DNA from 2 places in the Streptomyces sp. NBC_00016 genome. Region 2 is predicted to be linked to the other one. Evidence: riboswitches for the same ligand, from Rfam matches in the RefSeq annotation. Region 2 holds a riboswitch; the other holds the start of a gene.
What was found. A riboswitch is a leader RNA that binds a small molecule or an ion and turns the genes downstream of it on or off. The one in region 2 is predicted to bind cobalamin.
Positions count from the first base shown of each region.

Region 1: it holds a riboswitch for cobalamin, as region 2 does, so the genes downstream of both, metE (5-methyltetrahydropteroyltriglutamate--homocysteine S-methyltransferase) here and OG933_RS36895 (energy-coupling factor ABC transporter permease) in region 2, are expected to answer to the same signal.

Region 1 covers NZ_CP108304.1:1,414,177-1,421,696, forward strand. The annotation lists gene OG933_RS06350 (sensor histidine kinase) at 1-547, shown strand, start outside; gene OG933_RS06355 (response regulator) at 571-1,242, shown strand; gene OG933_RS06360 (M1 family metallopeptidase) at 1,336-2,703, shown strand; gene OG933_RS06365 (ATP-binding protein) at 2,775-3,224, opposite strand; gene OG933_RS06370 (STAS domain-containing protein) at 3,397-3,765, shown strand; gene OG933_RS06375 (nuclear transport factor 2 family protein) at 3,836-4,324, shown strand; gene OG933_RS06380 (hypothetical protein) at 4,358-4,627, opposite strand; cobalamin riboswitch at 5,001-5,233, shown strand; gene metE (5-methyltetrahydropteroyltriglutamate--homocysteine S-methyltransferase) at 5,398-7,520, shown strand, end outside.
Region 2 covers NZ_CP108304.1:8,303,264-8,310,783, reverse strand. The annotation lists gene OG933_RS36905 (cation:proton antiporter) at 1-1,056, opposite strand, end outside; gene OG933_RS36900 (SpoIIE family protein phosphatase) at 1,487-3,619, opposite strand; cobalamin riboswitch at 3,832-4,016, shown strand; gene OG933_RS36895 (energy-coupling factor ABC transporter permease) at 4,046-4,795, shown strand; gene OG933_RS36890 (energy-coupling factor ABC transporter substrate-binding protein) at 4,792-5,304, shown strand; gene cbiQ (cobalt ECF transporter T component CbiQ) at 5,311-6,072, shown strand; gene OG933_RS36880 (energy-coupling factor ABC transporter ATP-binding protein) at 6,069-6,992, shown strand; gene OG933_RS36875 (hypothetical protein) at 7,012-7,371, shown strand; partial or broken gene OG933_RS36870 (dihydrofolate reductase) at 7,378-7,520, opposite strand, start outside.

The DNA.
Region 1 (7,520 bases), 6.9 Mb from region 2:
CAAGGCGCTCGGTACCGCCGCCGCGGCCGGACGGGAGTCGCTGGAGGAGCTCCGCCGCCTCCTGGTCGTACTGCGCACCTACGATCTCGGCGACCCTTCCGGCCCGGAGAATCCGGCCGACCCGGTCCCCGACGACCTCCTGGCCGGCGTCGGCCGCATTCCTGAGCTCGCCGAGCGGCTGGAGGCGGCCGGCCTGCACGTCGAGGTCCGGTTCGCGGGAGAGCGCAGGCCCCTGCACCCGGGAGTCGAACTGTGCGCGTACCGCGTCGTCCAGGAGGCCCTCACCAACGTCGTGAAGCACTCCGGGTCGGCCACGGCCGAAGTGACCGTCCGATACCTGGACGACGAACTGCAAGTCACTGTTCTCGACCGGGGTGGCCCACTTTCGGCCACATCCACCGCCGGGTCCGGACACGGCTTGATCGGCATGCGGGAACGGGCCAAGATTTGGCACGGCTCGCTGACAGCCGGTACGCGCCCGGAGGGTGGATTCCAGGTACGACTCGGTCTTCCCCTGGGGCAGACCGCGACGGCGGCCGATCCGTGACGTGAGCATCTCCGAGGAGCGCTGTGGCCCGCATCCTGGTCGTGGACGATCAGCACCTCATCCGCTCCGGCATCGTCACGCTGCTGCGCACGGTGGAAGGGCTCGGCTTGGTCGTGGAGGCATCGGACGGCGTGGAGGCCGTCGCCGCGGCACGCGAGCACCGCCCGGATCTGATCCTGATGGACATCAAGATGCCCCGGCTCAGCGGGCTCGCGGCCGCGGAGCGCATTCTCGCCCTCGGTCTCGACCCGGCTCCGCGCATCGTCGTCCTCACCACCTTCGACGACGACGAGTTCGTCTACGCGGCCCTGCGCGCCGGATGCAGCGGCTTCCTGCTGAAGGACATGCCGCCGCAACAGCTGCTCAGCGCCGTCACGGCGACCCTCTCCGCCGACCTGCTGGTGGCTCCGGCCCACGTCCGGCGGCTCATCGAGCGGCACGCCGTCCACGCGCAGCAGTCCCAGGCCGAGGCCGCGTCGACGAGCATGCTCACGGGCCGCGAGGTCGAGGTGCTCGGGTACGTCGCCCAGGGTCTCGGCAACGAGGAGATCGCCGAGCACATGAGTGTCAGCGAGTCCACCGTCAAGACACACCTGCACCGGGTGATGACCAAGCTCGATCTGCACAGCCGCGCCCAGGCGGTGGTGTTCGCCTACGAGACGGGCATCGCGCAGGTCGGCGGGGAGCGTCGGTGAGCCCGCCGACGAACCGTCCGTCCAACTCAGCGCCATAGTTCGGGTGTTGTGGCAGTATCGGCTGGCATGTCGCCGTTGGCCGTGTGGTCGCCCATGCCCGTTCGTCGTCTGTTCGTCGTGCTGCTCGTGCTGCTCACGGCGGCCGGCGCCGGTGTGCACGAGGCCGCCGCGGCAGCCGGGCCGGGGGTGTCCGGGGCCGCGGCGACGCCCGATCGCGCGCGCTACGACGTGACCCTGCGCTCCGACGCCGACGGCAGCCACTGGACCGGACGGCAGCGGGTGTCGTTCCGCAACGCGTCCGACCGGCCGCTGCGTGAGGTGTACCTGCGGTTGTGGGGCAACGGCGAGGACACGTGCGGCACACCCGGCGCGCCGGCCCCCGTCGTCGTGTCGAGCGTGGCGGGAGGCACGCCGGGACTTCCCGCCGTGGAGTGCACGGCCCTGCGCATCGCCCTGCCGAAGCCGCTCGCGCGCGGCGCGCGGACGGCCGTCGCCTTCGATGTCTCCATCACGGTGCCCGAACGCAATGCCCGCTTCGGCCGCGAAGGCGCCTACCGCTTTCTCGGCAACGCGTTGCCGGTGCTCGCCGTCCACGACGCGAAGGGGTGGCACCTCGACCCGTACGTGGCGCTCGGTGAGAGCTTCTACGCCCTGACGAGCGACTTCCGCGTCCGTCTCGACCACCCGTCGGCCCTGAAGGTGCCGACGACCGGTCACACCCGCACGCTCCCCGGCGTCCCCGGCCGTACGGTCACCGTCGCTGTCGCGGACCGGGTGCGGGACTTCGCGTGGGCCGCGGGCCCGTTCCGCACGGCGGCGCAGACCACGCCCGGGGGCGTGCGCGTGAAGTCGTACTGGGCGGCCGACACCCCCGCCGCGGGAGTACGCCTCACCCGCGCGGACGCCGTCGCCGCGATCGACCGGTTCGGCCGGGAGTTCGGCCGCTATCCGTACGGCGAGATCGACCTCGTGATGACCCCCGGGTTCGGCGGCGGCATGGAGTACCCCGGCCTCGTCCTCCTCGGCACCACCGAGGAAGGCGGCGCCGTCGTCCACGAGCTGGCGCACCAGTGGTGGTACGGCATCGTCGGCAACGACGAGTACACCTCACCGTGGCTGGACGAGAGCTTCGCCCAGTACGCCAACGCCCGTTTCTACGGCTGGGAGACCGGCGACTGCTGGTCCGACGTCTACTGGCCCGACGACAGCGCCGCGCTGACCTCCTCGATGGCCTACTGGTCGCAGCACCGCGGCACGTACCACCTCGTCTACACGGCCGGGCCCTGCGCCCTGGCCGACCTGGAACGCGTCCTCGGCGCCGACACCATGGCACGGCTCCTGGAGCGGTACGCCCGGGACCACTGGTACGGCGTCTCCACCACCGCCGACTTCAAGAAGGCCGCCCAGTCCATGACGGACGAGGACCTGCGCCCCTTCTGGGAGACCCACCGCATCCGGTGACGGTGCAACGACCGCTGAGCGGAGGGGACTTACCGCCGCGCCCGGTGCGGGTGGTGCTGGTGCGGGGTGGGTCAGCGAGGGCCGTCGAGGGCGATGCGGGCGGTGATGCGTTTGCCGACCGGGTCCTGCTCGACGAAGAGGTCTTCCGTCACGGCCTTGACGATCTCCAGGCCGTGCTGGCCGATCCGGCCGGGATCGCTCGCCCGCGCTGCGGGCACCGTCGGGTCGCTGTCCCACACGACGACTTCCACCGCGTGGGCCGTGAGGCGCAGTTCCATCAGCACGGGGCCGGGGGCGTATTTGCGGGCGTTGGTGACCAGCTCGCTCACCACCAGCTGCGTGAGGTCGCGCGCGCGGGCGGGATCGGGCAGGCGATGGTGGTCATGGGCCTGGTCGAGGAAGTCGACGGCATGGTGGCGGGCGTCCGCGATGCTGCCGTCGTCCGCGCCCAGGGAGTAGCCGGCGCGCATCAGGTGGCCGTCCAGCCCGGTACGGCCGTCGCCTCCGGCGTGGGATTCCACGTGTCCTCGCCCTCACTCCCCCGGTCACGTGCGCCGGTACCCGCGATCGCGCCATGCATGCCACGGGATGCCGCTCGGCACGGCCGCCCGGCTGCGTCCCGCCGCGGTGGTGGGCAGAATCTTCCGCGCACGCCCTCACCCGGGGGCCAGCCTAGACGCAGTCGAGGAGACGGTGACCGACATCGGGAAAGCGGACCGGCCGAGGAGCCTGTCCGTCGAACAGCGCGTGGTCGACGGGGTCCGCGTCGTGACCGTGCGGGGCGAGATCGACCACGACGTCAAGGACGTCCTCGGCGAAGCCCTGTTCCGCGCGGACGGAGCGGTGCCGCCCCCGCGGGTCGTGGCAGACCTCGGCGGCGTGACCTTCATGGACTCCAGCGGCATCAACGTCTTCCTCGCCGCCCACCGGCAGGTGAGCGGCGCGCGGGGCTGGTTGCGCATCGCCGCCGCGCAGGAGCCCGTCCTGCAGGTCCTGCGACTGGTCGGCGTCGACGCCCTCGTCTCCTGTCACGCCACCACCGAGCAGGCCCTGAACCCCTGAGGCCGATGCGCTCCGACCCGACGTGCTCCGGCCTTGACCTCAAGTGCGGTCGAGGGCCGACGCTTCAGCCATGACCACTACGACCACGCAGACGGATCACACCGAGATCAGCATGCTCGTCAGCCGATTCTTCCGAGCTCTGGACGAGCGGAAGTTCGAGGGCGACTGGGCCCGTGGCTATGTCACCGACGACGTCCGGACGACGACCCCGATCGGCGCGGCCGACGGCGTCGAAGCGATGGCACACGCCAGGAAGGCACTCGAGAGGTACGCCCGCACCCAGCACATCACCTCCGACCTCGTGATCGACGTCGAACCGGCCTCGGGGAGGGCCACGGCGTCCTGGAACGCGTTGATGACGCACGTTCACCACGACACCACGCTTCGGCAGCGCGGCGAGGACGCCGACCCTCTCTTCACGGTGGGCGGCTACTGGGAGGCCGAACTGCGGCGCGAGCGCGAGGGCTGGCGCATCAGCCGTATGTCCGTCCAGGCGTTGTGGACCACAGGTCAGCCGCCCGAGCTGGACCCGGAGATCCGGCCGGCACCGGTTGCGTGACGCACCGCTGCGGTCGGCCCGCGGTGCGCGCGGCTACTGCTCCGTGGGCGTGGATCCGGGCCGGAAGGCATCAGCGAGGACCGCGTACCTGGTGGCGGTCTCCAGGTGCTCGTCATTGCGGCGGCGCAGGTGTTCGTACGACGCGAGCCAGTACCGGGCCTGATGCAGACAGTGGGCCCTGACCTGCTCGTCGTTCATGCCGTGGATCTCGAGCCCGGCCAACGGCGGAAGGATGTGCGCCGGTTCGGGCTGCCCGGAGGGCTCGGATTCGGGACTGCGGTTCCAGGGACGGTCCTTGGACATGGTCATCCTCGCTTACGTGGAAGTGAAAGTGGAATCGAAGAGGGAGAGGACACGGACGGGGAGGCGGAGACGGCGCAGCCACGCCGAGCCGGGCTTGCGGGAAGGAAGCCAACGGTAGCGGCAGCGGGGAGGACGCCTCCTGCCTGACCGCCCGACCGGAACGCAGTACCGGATACGGCACGAGGTGGGCGGGGCCGATCTCGCAGCCGAGTCACCTCGTCCGGCACGCGGAGACCACGTGGTGGCTGAAGGCGGGGAGGAAGCGCGACTACGGCGTTTCCCGCCCTCGGCGCATTCCAAGCATGCCGTACGCGTGTTCCACCTCACCAGCCGAATGGCCGAGGTGATCCACCGCGCCGGAGGACCGCCCCGTAGGCTGGCCGGTGCAGCTGGTTCGCCCCGTCCGCCAGGCGGGATGCGTCGCAAGAGGGAACCCGGTGGAAATCCGGGACTGCCCCGCAGCGGTGAACGGGAACGACCGCCGTCATACGCACTGGACCCACGAACAGGGTCTGGGAAGCGACGGCCAGTAGGTGTCTCGTACGCACTCCGTACGACGAGACGTGCCCGTGAGTCCGAAGACCTGCCCGTTGCCCGCGCACGAAAGGACTCGTGCGCGGAAATCCCGGTGACCTCGTGGGCGGGTCGGCGTACATATCAGGCGAACGACCGCGCCGCGCCGCGCGGGATCGGTCCGCCCGGTTCGTCACCCCTTCGCGCTCGCGTCCCGTCCCGGGATCCCAGGGAGATATCTCGCGAAGGAGATTTCCGTGACAGCGAAGTCCGCAGCCGCGGCAGCTCGGGCCACCGTGTACGGCTACCCCCGTCAGGGCCCGAACCGGGAACTGAAGAAGGCCGTCGAGGGCTACTGGAAGGGCCGCGTCACCGCCGACACCCTCCGGACCACCGCCGCCGAACTGCGCACCGCCAACTGGCGGCAGCTCGCCGACGCCGGCATCCACGAGGTCCCGACCGGCGACTTCTCGTACTACGACCACGTCCTGGACACCACCGTCATGGTCGGCGCGGTCCCCGCCCGCCACCGCGACGCCGTCGACACCGATCCGCTCGACGGCTACTTCGCCATGGCACGCGGCACCCAGGATGTCGCGCCGCTCGAGATGACCAAGTGGTTCGACACCAACTACCACTATCTGGTGCCCGAGTTGGGCCCGGACACCGTCTTCACGGCCGATCCGGCCAAGCAGGTCGCCGAGCTCGGGGAGGCCCTCGCCCTCGGGTTGAGCGCCCGCCCGGTACTGGTCGGCCCGGTCACCTACCTGCTGCTCGCCAAGCCCGCCCCGGGCGTGCCCGCGGACTTCGAGCCGCTCACCCTGCTGGACCGGCTGCTGCCGGTGTACGCCGAGGTCCTCGCCGACCTGCGCGCAGCCGGCGCCGAGTGGGTACAGCTGGACGAGCCCGCCCTCGTGCAGGACCGCACCCCGGCCGAACTGGACGCCGCCGCCCGCGCCTACCGCGCTCTCGGCTCCCTGACCGACCGGCCCAAGCTCCTGGTCGCCTCCTACTTCGACCGGCTCGGCGACGCCCTGCCGGTCCTGGCCAAGGCCCCTGTCGACGGACTCGCCCTCGACTTCACCGACGCCGCGGCCGCCAACCTCGACGCCCTCGCGGCCGTGGGCGGTCTGCCCGGCAAGCGGCTGGTCGCCGGTGTCGTCAACGGCCGCAACGTCTGGATCAACGATCTGGAGAAGTCCCTCGCCACCCTCGGCACCCTGCTCGGGCTGGCCGACCGGGTCGACGTGGCCGCCTCCTGCTCGCTGCTCCACGTGCCCCTCGACACGGCCCTGGAGCGGGACATCGAGCCGCAGATCCGGCGCTGGCTGGCCTTCGCCCGCCAGAAGACCGTCGAAGTCGTCACCCTCGCCAGGGGCCTGGCCCTCGGCACCGACGCGATCACCGGCGAACTGGCCGCGAACCGGGCCGACCTGGCCGCCCGGGCCACCTCCCCCCTCACCCACGACCCGGCCGTCCGCGCCCGCGCCGCCGCCGTCAGGGACACCGACGCCCGCCGCTCCCAGCCGTACGCGGAGCGGGCCGCGGCCCAGCGCGCCCACCTCCGCCTGCCGATCCTGCCGACCACCACCATCGGATCCTTCCCGCAGACCGGCGAACTGCGCACCGCCCGCGCCGACCTGCGCACCGGCCGGATCGACACCGCCGGCTACGAGGAGCGCATCAGGGCCGAGATCCAGGACGTCGTCTCCTTCCAGGAGAAGGCGGGCCTGGACGTCCTCGTGCACGGCGAGCCCGAACGCAACGACATGGTGCAGTACTTCGCCGAGCAGCTCACCGGGTACCTGGCCACGGAGCAAGGCTGGGTGCAGTCGTACGGCACCCGTTACGTCCGCCCGCCGATCCTGGCCGGCGACATCTCCCGCCCCGAACCGATGACCGTGCGCTGGACGACGTACGCCCAGTCCCTCACCGACCGCCCGGTCAAGGGCATGCTCACCGGCCCCGTCACCATGCTGGCCTGGTCCTTCGTCCGCGACGACCAGCCCCTCGGCGACACCGCCCGCCAGGTCGCCCTCGCCCTGCGCGACGAGGTCGACGATCTGGAGGCGGGCGGGACTTCGGTGATCCAGGTGGACGAACCCGCGCTGCGCGAGACCCTGCCGCTGCGGACCGTCGACCGCCCGGCCTACCTGGCCTGGGCCACCGAGGCGTTCCGGCTCAGCACCGGCGCAGTGCGTCCGGACACGCAGATCCACACCCACATGTGCTACGCCGAGTTCGGCGACATCGTCCAGGCCATCGACGATCTCGACGCCGACGTCATCAGCCTCGAAGCCGCCCGCTCGCACATGCAGGTGGCCCGTGAACTCGCCGCGCACGGCTACCCGCGCGAGGCCGGGCCGGGTGTCTACGACAT
Region 2 (7,520 bases):
GCCGATGCGCGGTTCGACACCGACGGCGAGTCCGGCGATGACGATGGAGAACTCGCCGCGCGCCACCAGGGTGCCGCCCGCCCGCCACCGGCCCTTGGCGGAGATCCCGGCCCGCCCGGCCGCCCAGTAGCCGGTGGCGATCTTCGTCAGGGCGGTGACGGTGGCCAGCGCCAGGGCGGGGAGGAGGACGGGCGGGATGTCCGCGGGGTCGGTGTGCAGGCCGAAGAAGACGAAGAACACCGCGGCGAACAGGTCCCGCAGCGGGGTGAGGAGGCTGCTGGCGCCCTCGGCGACCTCGCCGGACAGCGCGATGCCGACGAGGAAGGCGCCCACGGCCGCCGAGACCTGGAGCTGCTGGGCGATGCCCGCGACGAGAAGGGTGAGGCCGAGGACGACCAGCAGGAGCATCTCGGCGTTGTCGGAGGAGACGGCGCGGCTGATGAGACGGCCGTGGCGCAGCGCCACGTACAGGACGGCTCCGACGGTCCCCAGGGCGATCAGGAGGGTGACGGCTCCGCCCGCGAGGCTCACCCCGGCGAGCAGGGCGGTGAGGATGGGCAGGTAGAGCGCCATGGAGAGGTCTTCCAGGACCAGGATGCCGAGGACGACCGGAGTCTCGCGGTTGCCGAGCCGGCGCAGGTCGCCGAGGACCTTGGCGATGACGCCGGAGGAGGAGATCCAGGTGACTCCGGCGAGGGCGACGGCCGCGACCGGGCCCCAGCCGAGCAGCAGGGCCGTCGCGGCGCCGGGGGCGGCGTTGAGCGCGAAGTCGACCGCGCCGGAAGGGTATTGGGTCTTCAGGCTGGTGACGAGTTCGGAGGCGCTGTACTCCAGACCGAGCAGGAGCAGCAGGAGGATGACGCCGATCTCCGCGCCGGTGGCGACGAACTCCTCGCTGGCCTCCAGGGGCAGGATGCCGCCGTGGCCGAAGGCGAGCCCGGCCAGCAGGTAGAGGGGTATGGGTGAGAAGCCCACGCGTCCGGCGAGGCGTCCCAGCAGGCCCAGGACGAGGATGATCGCCCCGAGTTCGATGAGCAGGGCGGTGGTGTCGTGCACGGGCGTCTGACCTCCGTCGGTCGAAGTCGGTGGTGGCGTCTGTGCCGTACGGGCGTGCGGGTGTCCCGAAGTGGCTCGTCGCTGCGTCAGGGAGCCGGAGAAGGGCGTGGGTTGCCGCCGTGAGCGGCGGGCTGCGTCGCGGGTGAGGCGGTACCGACCGTGGGTCTGCCTGTCTCCACCGCGCGGGGCGAGGAAGCGTCAGCGCACGGGGTGGTGGCTCAGGACGGTACCGCCGGTATCGGGAACGCCGTCGCGAGCGGCGTTGTCGACGCGTACGTGGACGACTCGGCCCATGCCACGCCCCCCATCACGTCGGCGGCGACCGCCGGCCCGTTGCTCCACGGCCGGGCGGATCGGCGCCCAGCGGAGTGTAAGCGCTTGGTAAAGGATCCTAGCGCACACCGAAAGGTGAAAATCATAGAAATACATGTCAGATGGGTTGGATGAGAAGGAGAGCGATGTCGTCGCTGCGCGGGGTCGAGCGGCGGGCGTGCCGGACGAGGGCGTCCGCGAGGGCGTTCATGGTGCCGGGCCCGGTGCGGCCGAGTTCGCGGGCGAGGGCGTCCACGGCGTCGTCGATGTCGATGCCCGGGGCTTCGACCATGCCGTCGGTATAGAGGGCCAGCACCGAACCGGGAGGCAGCGGGACCTCGATGGACTCGTACGGGGCGTCCGGCTCGATGCCCAGCAGGAGCCCGGGCGGCACCTGGAGGACTTCGGTGCGGCCGCCGGGGTGGCGCAGCAGCGGGGGCGGGTGGCCGGCGCTGGCCAGGCACGCGACGTGCGTGGTCAGGTCGAGGTGGACGTAGAGGCAGCTGGTGAACAGGCCGGGGTCGAGGTCGGTGAGCAGGCGGTTGGTGCGGGCGAGGACCTCGTCGGGGGCCGCGCCGGCATTGGCGTGGACGGCGGTGCGGACCTGTCCCATGAGCGCCGCCGCGTTGACGTTGTGCCCCTGGACGTCACCGATGGTGGCGGCGGCCGTGGTGGTGTCGAGGCGGATGAGGTCGTAGAAGTCGCCGCCGATGTCCATGCCGCGAGTGGCGGGGAGGTAGCGGGCGGCCACGTCCAGACCGGGGACCCGGGGCAGGGTGTGGGGCAGCAGAACGGCCTGGAGGTTGTGGACGAGCCGGTGCTGGGTGTCGTAGAGACGAGCCCGGTCCAGCGCCTGCGCGATCAGCCCGGCGGTGGAGGTGAGGACGGCCCGCTCCTCCGGAAGGAAGGGGTGGGGCCGGTCGTAGGCGAGCACCAGGGAGCCGACGGGACGTCCGGAGGTGATCAGCGGCAGGAAGGCCCAGGCGGCCATGCCGTCCTGGAGGACCGCGGGGGGATACGCACGCCTGAGCTCGGCGAAGGTGGCGAAGAAGCCCGGAACGCCGGTGGTCAGGGTGCGCACGGCGGGGGTGTCGGAGGTGAGCGGGGCGGCGTCGAAACGCTGCATGAGGTCGGCGGAGTAGCCGCGGTAGCCGATGATCCGCAGGCGTCCGTCCTCCGCCGTCATCAGCGCGAGGGCCCTGGCCCCGAAGGCGGACGGGAGCTGTTCGGCGACCTGGTCGACCACGTCCCGGACCCCGACGGCCTCGGTGAGCGTGGCCGCCAGGTGCATCAGGTGGTAGAGGGTGGCGGCCCGGCCGGGCGTGGCGGCAGCCGCCGGATGCGGTCGCGGCGGGCCGCTGAGCGGAGCGTGGGCGTGCGCCGAGTGGGTGGGGGCGATGTACACGCTGATGCCGGAGGCGTCCGGGTGCAGCCGGAAGGACAGCCACCGGTCCGGCGGCCGCAGGGCGGTGAAGGAGGTCGGTTCGCGGCTGATCAGGGCCGCCCGGTAGCTGTCCTCGGCGATCGGGTCGTCGAGCCAGGGCAGCGCCTCCCACGGCTTGGTGCCGAGCAGGTCGGGGACGGCGGAGCCGAGCAGCCGGGCGGCCGTGGTGGTGGCGAAGGTGATGCGGCCGTCCACGTCCAGCGAGCAGCAGCCGCCGGGGAAGCGCTCGGCGAAGTCGACGGCGGACTGCGCCTGGGCCGCTGCGACCGGCCGGGCCCGGAGCGGCGGCAGCACCCGTGGCACCCCGCCGACCCGCACGGGGTGTCCGTCGGCGGCGGCCCGCCGCAGGAACTGACCCACCCGGAGGCAGAGGCCGGTCATGGCCTCCCGTTCGCGCACGCTCAGCTGTGCCGGGTGCGAGGCGGGCCACTGGAGCACCAACCCGCCCCAGACCTCCTCCCCGGTGGTGATCGGGGCGGCGGCCAGCGAGAAGCGGTACGGCACGACGAGCGACAGACGCGGATAGCGGCGCGCCATCTCCTCCGCGCCGCCGATCCACACCAGGCGTCGTTCCCGCACGGCGTCGGACACCGGGGACGCGGCCGTCAGCGCCACTCGCGCCCAGGGCATGGAGATCTCCCAGGGGAGCCCGCCCAGTACGGCGAGCCACAGCACCGTCTCGTCGGCCGCCGGCAGGTACACGGCGGTCACGGAGGCGCCGGTCTCCCGCGCGGCCTCGGCCAGGACCGTGTCCAGCGACTCCGGATCACGGCCCCCACCCGACCCGGCAGCGGCAGCATCCGGCACACTCTCACCTTCCCCGCAGCACAGGGGGCGCTCGCTGAACGACGCGCAGACCCCCGGGCGCCGAGGGCCGTCACCCCTACGGCGGACCCTACGCCGACCGTGCGGACGCGGCATTTCGTCGGGCCCGCGGACGGCGTCCGTGCGCCGGGGTGAGCCGTCGTCCGCCGTCTTCGCGCCCCACATCGCCGCTTGTCAGCGCCTCTGTGCGGGCACTACTGTCACCACGCCTTGGTGAACGGGAAATCCGGTGTGATGCCGGTGCGGCCCTCGCCACTGTGATCGGGAAGTCCGGCTCCGGCCCTCGCGGGCAGCCACTGGGTCCTTGAGACCCGGGAAGGCGGAGCACGGGCGGTGGTACCCGTGAGCCAGGAGACCGGCCAAGGCACGTCAACCATCCACGAGGTGCTGGAGAGGGTCTGCTCAGCCATGCACATAGCCGAGGGTTTTCTGCCTCCGGCGCATGCGATCGCCTGGGGCGTCGCATCCGCGCCATTCGTCGTCCACGGAGTACGGTCACTCACCCGTGAGGTCAAGGAGCACCCCGAGAGCACCCTGCTCCTCGGCGCCTCCGGAGCCTTCACGTTCGTACTGTCCGCGCTGAAACTGCCTTCGGTGACCGGGAGTTGCTCACACCCCACCGGCACGGGGCTCGGCGCCATCCTGTTCCGGCCGCCGATCATGGCGGTGCTGGGCACCATCACCCTGCTCTTCCAGGCCCTGTTGCTCGCCCACGGCGGCCTGACGACGCTCGGCGCCAACGTCTTCTCGATGGCCGTCGTCGGGCCCTGGGCGGGTTACGCGGTCTACCGGCTGCTGCGGCGGTTCGAGGTGCCGCTGATGGTCACGGTGTTCTTCGGCGCGTTCGTGGCCGACCTGTCCACCTACTGCGTCACCAGCGTGCAGCTGGCGCTCGCCTTCCCGGACCCGAGCAGCGGATTCCTGGGCGCGCTCGGCAAGTTCGGCTCCATCTTCGCCGTCACCCAGATCCCGCTCGCGGTCAGCGAGGGGCTCCTCACGGTGTTCGTGATGCGACTGCTGACCCAGTCCAGCAAGGGTGAACTGACCAGGCTGGGCGTGCTCGTGACCGGCGGCCGGACCAAGGCCGGCGCCGACGCGGGGACCGAGGCCGGGACCGAGGCCGGGACCGAGGCCGGGACCGAGGCGGTGGCCCGGTGAGCCGTAACGCGAAGATCAACGCCCTGCTGCTGTTCGTGGTGGCCGCGCTGGCCGTCCTGCCGCTGGCCCTCGGGCTCGGCGACCACAAGGAGGAGCCGTTCACGGGCGCCGACTCGGAGGCGGAGACGGCGATCACCGAGATCCGGCCGGACTACGAACCCTGGTTCTCGCCCCTGTACGAGCCGCCGTCCGGCGAGATCGAGTCGGCACTGTTCGCCCTTCAGGCGGCCCTCGGTGCGGGGGTCCTCGCCTACTACTTCGGTCTGCACCGGGGACGGCGCCAGGGCGAACTCCGGGCCCTGGCCCAGCGGGACACCACGACCTCGACGACCTCGACGACCTCGGCAGCGGCGAAGACCTCGACGACAGCGAGGACCTCGCAGAGCACCGAGAGCGACGAGAAGACCGGGAACGCCGGGAACGCCGGGAACACAGGGAACACAGGGAACACCGCGAGATCCCATCCCTCCGAGAGCGCCTCCGAAGCGTCCGCTCCCGAACGGACCTGAGCCCGCGTGCTGCCGATCGACGCGGCGGCGCACAGCAGTCGCTGGCGCCACCGCCATCCCGTGGACAAGGCCGTGCTGGGACTGGGCCTCACCGTGCTCGCCATCTCCCTGCCGCCCTGGCCCGGCGCCGCCCTGGTCCTGGTGACGGCGCTCGTCATCCTGCTGGGACCCGCGGGGGTGCCGGGCCGGCGGCTGTGGCGCGCCTACCGGGTACCGCTGGGCTTCTGCGTGACCGGTGCGCTCACCCTGCTCGTGCAGGTCGGCGGCCCGGACCGGTTCGTGGCCCTGGCCGACGGCGGTCCGGTGCGCGCCGGGGAGCTGCTGCTGCGTACCTCGGCGGCCTCCCTCGGGGTCCTCCTCCTCGCGTTCACCACCCCGATGTCCGACCTGCTGCCCCGCCTGGTCAGGGCCGGAGTGCCCGCGCCCGTCGTGGACGTCGCGCTGGTGACGTACCGCATGAGCTTCCTGCTGCTCGACTCCGTGCGCCGGATCCGAGAAGCGCAGGCGGCCCGGCTCGGGCACAGCACCCGGGCCGCGGAGTGGCGTTCGCTGGCCGGGCTCGGCGCCACCGCGTTCGTCCGTGCCTTCGACCGGGCGGCTCGCCTCCAGGACGGGCTGGCCGGACGCGGCTACGACGGCACCCTGCGCGTCCTGGTGCCCGAGGCCCGCGTCTCCGTCCGCTTCACGGCCGCCAGCGCCGCGCTCTTCGCGGCCCTGGTCGCCCTCACCTTCGTACTGCAATCCGTACTGGAAAGGCCGCTGTCATGAGCGAGCCCGCACTGGTCGCCCTGCGGGGTGCCTCCTTCGCCTACGAGGACGGCCCGGCCGTGCTCAGCGGCCTGGACTTCGAGGTCCACGCGGGGCGCGCGCTCGCCCTGCTGGGCCGCAACGGCAGCGGCAAGACCACGCTGATGCGGCTGCTGAGCGGTGGACTGCGGCCGGGCAAGGGCGAGTTGCGGGTCGAGGGGCGCCCGGTGACGTACGACCGCAAGGGGCTGACCCGGCTGCGTACGACCGTGCAGCTGGTGGTCCAGGACCCGGACGACCAGCTGTTCGCCGCGTCCGTCGCCCAGGACGTGTCGTTCGGCCCGCTGAACCTCGGCCTGCCCGACACCGAGGTGAGGGCCCGGATCGAGGAGGCGCTCGCGGCCCTGGACATCACCGCCCTGGCCGACCGGCCCACCCATCTGCTCTCCTACGGCCAGCGCAAGCGCACCGCGATCGCCGGCGCCGTCGCGATGCGGCCCCGGGTGCTGATCCTCGACGAACCGACCGCCGGACTCGACCCCGACGGCCAGGAACGGCTGCTCGCGATTCTCGGCCGACTGCGCGAGTCCGGCACGACCGTGGTCATGGCCACCCACGACGTCGACCTGGCCCTGCGCTGGGCCGACGACGCGACCCTGCTCACCCCGTCCGGCGCGCGCACCGGCCCCGCCGCCACGACACTCGCCCGCACGGACCTCCTCCAACAGGCGGGCCTGCGGCTGCCCTGGGGCGTCGCCGCCGCCCAACTCCTGCGCGTCCACGGTCTGCTGACGGATCCCTCGACCGGCCCGCGCACCGCGGAGGAACTGGCCGCGCTGGCCGCGACGCCCGCTCCCCCGATCCCCGCCGAAGGCCGACGCCCCCGCGACGGTGTCCGCCGGCCGCCGACAGCCGACGCACGGGAACCGGATGGGCGATGATCGCCGCATGGAGCGGATCATGGATCTCGACGAAGCCGTTGCCGCCGTCACGGACCGCCGGACCGCCTGGCGGGCCGAAGGACTGACGGTCGGTCCCGTGACCTGGCGCGACGCGGCAGCTCCCTGGCCACAGCGGCTCGAGACCGACCGGGCCGAGGTCACGGATCCCGACTCGGTCGGCATCCATGTCCGCGGCCCGCACGAGGCCGAACTGCTCGTCGTCCTCTACCGCGGCGGGTGGGCCGACATCGACTACATCGCGACCATCGACGACGCGGGCGTGCTCCCCACCCCGGCGATGACCTCCACCCAGCAGTTCGGAGCCCTCCTCGACACCTGCATGACCCGCGTCTTCGGGCTCGCCCCCGCCGGCGGGTAGGAAGTTGCCATCCCCCAGGTACTGCCTACGGTGCTCGCCCGCCCGCGATGTCGACGTTCCGCTCCCCCGCGGCGGCCTTCGCCCGGGCGAGGGCGCCGTGGATGCCGTCGGTGACGAACGTGAAGGTGGTGCCGCCCTCCTTGACCAGG